2 regions of the Thalassobaculum salexigens DSM 19539 genome follow, and region 1 is predicted to be linked to the other one. Evidence: riboswitches for the same ligand, from Rfam matches in the RefSeq annotation. Region 1 holds a riboswitch; the other holds the start of a gene.
What was found. Region 1 has a riboswitch for cobalamin ahead of G578_RS0100065 (TonB-dependent receptor domain-containing protein). Riboswitches for the same ligand answer to the same signal wherever they lie in the genome.
Positions count from the first base shown of each region.

Region 1 (3,869 bases):
TCTTTCGGACCTGTGTTGAGTCCTGGCCGTCGGCGGCCAGCATCACCTCGGCCAGGGTGATCGGCTTCTGCAGGCGGATGCAGCCCGAGCTGAAGTTGCGGACCGACTTGGCGAACAGTTCGCGCGCCGGGGTGTCGTGCAGATAGACGTCGAACTGGTTGGGGAACATGAACTTCACCTGACCCAGGGCGTTCTTCTCGCCCGGCGCCTGGCGCAGTCGGTAGGGGAACCGGCCCTTGGGGATGGCGGCCCAGTCGACGCTGGCCGGGTCGACCCGCGGCGCGCCGTCCTGGTAGCCCGCATAGAGCTCGTAGCCGCCAGCGGTCAGGTAGGACGGATCCTTCTTGATCTTCGGCAGCAGGTCCTGGGCCGCGATCTTCGCCGGCACGCTCCAGGTCGGGTTGAACTCCAGGTAGCGGATCGTGTCGCTGAAGATCGGCGTCTCCCGGTAGGGGCGGCCGACGATCACCCGCATGGCCAGCCGGGTCACCCCGCCGACCACATAGTCGAGCTCGAATCCGGCCATATTGACGAACACATGGTCGTCGCCGAATTCGTCCGGCATCCAGCGGAACCGTTCCATGTTGAGCACGATCTGACGGATGCGGTCCCGCACCGGCACGTTCATCGCCGCCACCGTCTTGGCGCCGATGGCGCCGTCGGCATCCAGCCCGTGGCGGCGCTGGAACTGGCGCACGGCGCTTTCCAGGGCCGGGTCGTAGAGGTCCGTCGCTCCGGAGGCCGGCGTCAGGTCGGCGGTGGAGGAGAGGCGGCGCCGCACTTCGGAAACCCGGGGATCGGTCATGCCCGGTTTCAGGGTCGGACCCTCCGGCACCGGGTGCCAGCCGCCGGAGCGGGCCAGCGCGCGGTAGTCCAGCAGCAGCCGGCGCAGGCGGCGGTAGATCGGATTGCCCGGCGCCAGATCGGCCATCGCCTTGGCGGTTTCGGGCGCGGCATGCACCGCGTCCAGCAGCGCCAGCCCGTCGACGTCGCGCGGGAACACGAACAGCTCCGGATCGACCTTCTTCGGTGCCACCCGGCCGGCCTGCAGGTCGGTCAGATAACGCAGCAGCGTCCGGCTGACCGCCTGGTCCAGGCTCTCCGGCGAGTCGGCGGCGGGAAGCGTGTAATCGGCTGGACGCAGACCCTGGCGCTCGGCCCGTTCCAGGACCCGGACGACGGCGGCACCCTTGGCGTTGAGCGTCGGGACCTCATTCTCCTCGACCCAGGCATACCCGTCCGTCCGTGTGGCGAGGAACGCTGCAACGACCGCGTCCGGCGCGAAGTCAGCCGTCGAGTCCGGCGTTGGATCCGAACTCTGGGCGAGCGCCGGCGCCGTCAGCGAAATCAGAAGGGCCAGCGCGGCGGCGAGGATGGCACGGACTGGGGTCGGGCCGGTCATTCGAAGGCTCCCGCGTTCCGGTTGTCTGAAGGGTCGATGGTTCAACGGAACCCTATGACGTTAAAGCGAAGATTGACAGGCCGACCCCTCGACCGTAGCGTCCGGCCGTCAATCGCATGTGGTGTCCCGACCCACGAGACAGGGTCGGGATGAAACGGGAAGCCGGTCAGACTCCGGCACTGCCCCCGCAACGGTAGGCGAGGTTGATCCGTCGCAGAACGCCACTGTGCCGCCATGGCATGGGAAGGCGCGGCAGGATCTGGACCCCCGGGTCCGCCCTCGCGAGTCCGGAGACCGGCCACGGCGTGAAACCTCGATATCGCGGGGCGCGATGATCGGGTTCGGCCGTGGACCCGTGTCCCGGGCCGTCCCCTTCCATCCCTTCCGTCGATGTCGCTTTGCAACGCCGCGCGGGTGTGCGTCGGACGAGGAGGATGGAATGACTTTCGAGAACCGCCTGATCACGGGCCGATCCCTGACAGGAGCAGCGCTGGTCGCCGCTCTGATGGCCGCCGGGGCGCTCCCGGGGCAGGCCCAGCAGATTGGGGGCCAACAGGTCGGGGCCCAGCAGGTGGCGGCCGGCGAGCGGGCCGCCGTGAGCACGTCGGACGAGGTGATCGTCACCGCCTCGCGCATCGCGGAGACCGCCGACGAGACCCTGGCGCCGGTCAGTGTGATCACCCGCGAGGAGATCGAGCGCCGCCAGATCCGCTCCGTGCCGGATGCCCTGCGCCGGGTACCGGGCCTGACCCTGACCAACAACGGCGGGGTGGGCAAGGCGACCTCGGTCTTCCTGCGCGGTGCCGAGAGCGACCACGTGCTGGTGCTGATCAACGGCGTGAAGGTCGGCTCGGCGACGCTCGGCACCTTCAATTTCGAGAGCCTGTCGATCGACGACGTGGAACGGATCGAGGTCGTGCGCGGCCCGCGCTCCCACCTCTACGGCTCCGAGGCGCTGGGCGGCATCATCCAGATCTTCACCCGCAAGCCGACCGAGACGACCCGCGCCCATGCCAGCGTCGGCTATGGCAGCAACGATACGATGGAAGGGACCGCCGGCTTCTCCGGCCGGGCCTCCGGTATCGGCTTTTCGGCCAGCACCAACTACATCCGCACCGACGGCATCAACTCCTGCGGCAACGGCACGACCGTTCCAGGCGGCGGCTGCTTCGCCAACCAGCCGGACAAGGACGGCTTCGAGCGGAGCTCGGTAACTGGCGCGCTCGACTACGCTTTCTCTAATGGTATCAAGATGGAAGCGACCGGTCTTTATGCGACGAGTGAGAACGAGTACGACGGCTCGACCTCCAACGAATCCGAGGCGGTGAATTATGTGCTCGGTCTGCGTGCCCTGGCCTCGCCGACCGACTTCTGGGATGTGACCGTCGCCGCCGGCCACACCGTGGACGACGCCGATAACTTCCTCGATGGAACATACGAATCGACGTTTGAAACAGAGCGCAACTCACTGTCTTTGCAGAATGATCTCTATCTTCTGGAAGATCAGGTGACGACGCTCGGCGCCGACTTCCAGCGCGATCTGGTCGGTGGCTCGACCGACTATGTGGAGGACAGCCGCGACAATACGGGCGTGTTCGCCCAGCACCGGGCCGAGTTCGGCCGCCACACCGTCCAGCTCAGCGGCCGGGTGGACGAGAACGAGCAGTTCGGCGGTCATCTGACCGGCGGTGCCGCCTATGGCTACCGGATCACCGACAACCTGCGGGCGACGGCCTCCTATGGCACCGCGTTCAAGGCGCCGTCCTTCAACGATCTGTATTATCCGGGCTTCGGCAACGAGGACCTGGAGCCGGAGCGCTCGGAGAGCGCCGAGATCGGCCTGGCGGCCAAGGTCGGCGGCTTCGAGTTGGGGGCGAACCTGTTCCACACCGAGATCGACGACCTGATCGCCTATGACAGCTCGATCTTCGCTCCGGCCAATGTCGACAAGGCGCGGATCACCGGCCTGGAGCTGACCGCCTCGGGCGAGGTGGCGGGCTTCCTGCTGTCGGCCGGCGCCACCTTCCTCGACCCGGTGAACGCGTCGGGCGGCGCCAATGACGGCAACCAGTTGCCGCGTCGGGCCGAGCAGGTCTACACCCTGTCCGTCGACCGGGAGCTGGGCGGTCTCGGCTTGGGTCTCGGTGAGTTCGCGGTCGGCGGCGACGTCCATCACGAGAGCGAGCGCTACGACAATCTGGCCAACACCACCAAGCTGGACGCCTATACCACCCTCGACCTGCGCGCGAGCTGGGAGGCGACGGAGAACTGGGGCGTGGACGTCAAGCTCTCCAACCTGTTCGACGAGGACTACAAGACGGCGGCCTATTACAACCAGCAGGGCCGGGCGTTCTTCCTGCGCCTGACCTACCGGCGCTAGGCCATGAGGCGGATGGTGCTCGCGTTGGTCGCCGGCCTGCTCTGGGCGGGTCCGGCCGCCGCGGCGCCATCCACCCCCGCCGTGGTG
Region 1 is NZ_AUIR01000012.1:8,632-12,500, reverse strand. Features, by position in the region: gene G578_RS0100070 (L,D-transpeptidase family protein) at 1-1,402, opposite strand, end outside; cobalamin riboswitch at 1,510-1,719, shown strand; gene G578_RS0100065 (TonB-dependent receptor domain-containing protein) at 1,842-3,782, shown strand; gene G578_RS23895 (ABC transporter substrate-binding protein) at 3,798-3,869, shown strand, end outside.

Region 2 (3,869 bases), 510 kb from region 1:
CCATAAGGACCTGTCGCTGATCATGCAGGCGGCCAATACCGCCAAGGTGCCGATGCCGATGGCGGCGGCGGCCCGCGAGATGTTCAGCGCCGCCCGCGCCCGCGGTTTCGGCGCCCAGGACTTCTCCGCCATGGTCGACGCCCATTGCGACCTCGCCAACATCGAGAAGCCGCGCCTCAAGAAGTAACGGATACCAGGTCCCGCCGGCACACGCTCCGGCGGGACCTGCTGGCTTTCGGCACAAGGGAGGCACCGGTCCGACCGCGATGACCCTCCCGGCCGCCCATGGGAGGACGACAATGCGCATCGGATTTCTCGGCATCGGCAATATGGGCCGCCCCATGGCGGGCAAGCTGCTCGATGCCGGCCACGAGCTCTGGGTCCACGACATCCGTGACGAGGCGATGCAGCCGCTGCTGGACCGCCAGGCGCGTCGGGCCGGCTCGCCGGCGGAGTTGGCCGATGCCTGCGACACGGTGGTGGTCTCGCTGCCGACCCTGGCGATCTTCCGCCAAGCCCTGGACGACCTGCTCGCCGGCGGCGCGCTGAAGACCCTGGTGAACACCTGTACCGTCGGCGGGCCCTTCGTCGCCGAGGTCGAACGGCTCTGCGCCGAGCGCGGCGTGACGGTGATCGACGCGCCGATCAGCGGCGGACCGGCCGGTGCCGCCGCCGGCACCCTCGCCGTCATGGTGTCCGGCGATCCGGAGACGGTGGCCCGGCTCGACCCGGTGTTCCGCGCCTGGGGGCCCACGGTCGTGGTGGCGGGCGACACACCCGGCGCGGCCCAGACCATGAAGCTGACCAACAACATCCTGTTCGCGGTCGGCCTTGTCGCGACGTCCGAGGCCATGACCATGGCCGAGAAGGGCGGCATCGCGCCGGAGACCATGCTGCAGGTGCTGAACAACGGCACCGGCAAGAACTTCGCCACCACCAACGTGTTCCCCAACAACATCGTCCCGGGCAGCTTCGATTTCGGCGCGACGGTCGAGATCCTGATGAAGGACGTGAACCTCGCCATCGAGCAGGGCGAGTCGCTGGGCGTGCCCATGTGGGTGTGTCAGGCGGCCCGGCTGGTCATGCTGCATGGCAAGTTCCAGGGGCGGGCCGATCAGGATCTGTCTCGGATCGTGGAGATCGTGCGGGACGGGACGAAGAGCTAGTTCCCTCGCCCTTCTCTACACTCCCCGGACTTAGTTACTGTTCCGCGTGATCTGACGGAGGACCGTGCGGCCTCACGCGTGGGCCCCGGACTAAATCCGGGGAGTGAGGGAAGAGGAGTGAGTGGCCCCCCTCAGACCTCGACTTCGATCGTTCCGATGGGCTGGGTGCAGCAGGCGAGCACATGGCCCTCCTCCACCTCGTCCTCGCGGATGCCGCCGTTATGGACCATGTGGGTCTGGCCGGACGTCACATGGACCGTGCAGGTACCGCAGGAAAGCATTGACGCCATGGCGCAATCGTTACTAAATGCAGCGTTCACGGTCCCTGGATAACCAATATCTAGGGCTAAGAGGGAATTCCGGTGCAAGACCGGAGCTGCCCCCGCAACTGTAAGCGGCTAGCGGCTGTCGATGAGGGGTCACTGGTGTCCATGGGACGCTGGGAAGGCCAGACAGTCGTCCGGACCCGCGAGCCAGGAGACCTGCCGTGCGCGCATATCCGTCCCGGGCGGGGTGATCCGGAAGGCGCTTGCTGGGCTGTTGCCCGTTCCCGCAGGCCCTCCCGACTCCCCCTCCACCGACACGAGGGGTGTCCATGTCTACGCAGCTGGCCTACGACTTTGACGAAACTGGCAATTTCTCGCCCGCTCCCGCCGCGCCGAGGGCGCCGGCGACCGCCCGGCCCACGGCTCCGGCGGCTGCGGTGACACCGGCCCGGCCGGAGCCGCAGCGCGCGCCCCTGCCGCGTCCGCTGGCGAAGGCGCCCACCCCCGACGATCTGGTGCTCGACCGGGGTCGTGATTCGCTGCTGACCGAGTTCGGCAAGGCCACCCTGCGCGACCGCTATCTGATGCCGGGCGAGGACTTCCAGGCAATGTTCGCCCGGGTCTCCTGCGCCTATGCCGACGACATCGACCACGCCCAGCGGCTGTACGACGCCATGTCCCGCCTGTGGTTCATGCCGGCGACCCCGATCCTGAGCAACGGCGGCACCACCCGCGGCCTGCCGATCTCCTGCTTCCTGAACACCGTGCCGGATTCCCTCGACGGCATCGTGAACACCTGGAACGAGAATGTCTGGCTGGCGGCGAACGGCGGCGGCATCGGCACCTATTGGGGCAAGGTGCGCTCGATCGGCGAAGCGGTGAAGGGCACCGGCGAGACCTCGGGCATCATCCCCTTCATCCACGTCATGGACGGCCTGACCCTGGCGATCAGCCAGGGCTCCCTGCGGCGCGGCTCGGCGGCGGTCTATCTCGACATCCACCACCCGGAGATCGAGGAGTTCCTGGAGATCCGCAAGGCCAGCGGAGACTTCAACCGCAAGGGCCTCAACCTGCATCACGGCATCAACGTCACCGACGCCTTCATGGAGGCGGTGCGCGACGGCGCGATGTTCGACCTGAAGAGCCCGAAGGACGGCGCGGTCATGCGCCAGGTGGACGCCCGCCAGCTTTGGCAGCGCATCCTGGAAACCCGCCTGCAGACCGGCGAGCCGTACCTGCTCTACATCGACAGCGTGAACAACAACCTGCCCAAGCATCAGCGCGAGCTGGGGCTGAAAGTTTCGACGTCCAATCTCTGCAGCGAGATCACTCTGCCGACCGGTGCGGATCATTTGGGCGAGGAGCGCACCGCCGTGTGTTGCCTGTCCTCGCTGAACATCGAGACCTGGGAGCAGTGGAACGAGGAGCCGGGCTTCGTCGAGGACGTGCTGCGGATGCTCGACAACGTGCTGACCAGCTTCATCGAGAACGCCCCGGACGGCATGTCCCGGGCGCGCTACTCGGCCATGCGCGAGCGCTCGGTCGGTCTGGGCGTGATGGGCTTCCACTCCTTCCTGCAGGCTCAGGGCATCCCGTTCGAGAGCGCGCTGGCGAAGTCCTGGAACATGCGGATCTTCAAGAAGATCCGGCGCGAGGCCGATGCCGCCTCCGTGACCCTGGCCGAGGAGCGCGGCCCCTGCCCCGACGCCGCCGAGCGCGGCATGCAGAGCCGGTTCAGCCATAAGCTGGCGATCGCCCCAACCGCCTCGATCAGCATCATCTGCGGCGGTACCAGCGCCTGCATCGAGCCGATCCCGGCCAACATCTACACCCACAAGACCCTGTCCGGCGCCTTCACCGTGCGCAACCCGCACCTCAAGAAGCTGCTGGCGGCCAAGGGTGCTGACACGTCGGAGACCTGGGAGAGCATCCTGGAGCATGAGGGCTCGGTGCAGCATCTCGACTGCCTGACGGAAGACGAGAAGTCGATGTTCCGCACGGCCTTCGAGATCGATCCGCGCTGGCTGATCGATTTCGCCGCGGACCGCGCGCCGTTCATCTGCCAGAGCCAGTCGCTCAACCTGTTCCTGCCGGCCGACATCCACAAGTGGGACCTGCACATGCTGCACTGGACCGCCTGGGAGCGGGGCATCAAGAGCCTGTATTACTGCCGCTCCAAATCGGTCAGCCGGGCCGGGTTCGCCGGACAGCTCGAAGCCGTGGAGCGCCAGGCCTTCACCGTCGAGCCGACCGATTACGAGGAGTGCCTGTCATGTCAGTGAACCCCGCTGCGACCTCCCTGGTCCATCTCGACCCGCGCGAGCTGATCGGCACCGGCCGGGTCGGCCTGCTGGATTCGACCGGCACCTACGACGTCAGCCGCTACGGCTGGGCCTACGAGTTCTGGAAGCGCCAGCAGCAGACCCATTGGATGGGC
Region 2 is NZ_AUIR01000012.1:522,147-526,015, forward strand. Features, by position in the region: gene G578_RS0102400 (NAD(P)-dependent oxidoreductase) at 1-187, shown strand, start outside; gene G578_RS0102405 (NAD(P)-dependent oxidoreductase) at 300-1,166, shown strand; gene G578_RS28925 (2Fe-2S iron-sulfur cluster-binding protein) at 1,298-1,456, opposite strand; cobalamin riboswitch at 1,469-1,670, shown strand; gene G578_RS0102415 (ribonucleoside-diphosphate reductase subunit alpha) at 1,762-3,714, shown strand; gene G578_RS0102420 (ribonucleotide-diphosphate reductase subunit beta) at 3,705-3,869, shown strand, end outside.
Region 2: linked by a shared signal. The riboswitch ahead of G578_RS0102415 (ribonucleoside-diphosphate reductase subunit alpha) and the one ahead of G578_RS0100065 (TonB-dependent receptor domain-containing protein) in region 1 are both predicted to bind cobalamin.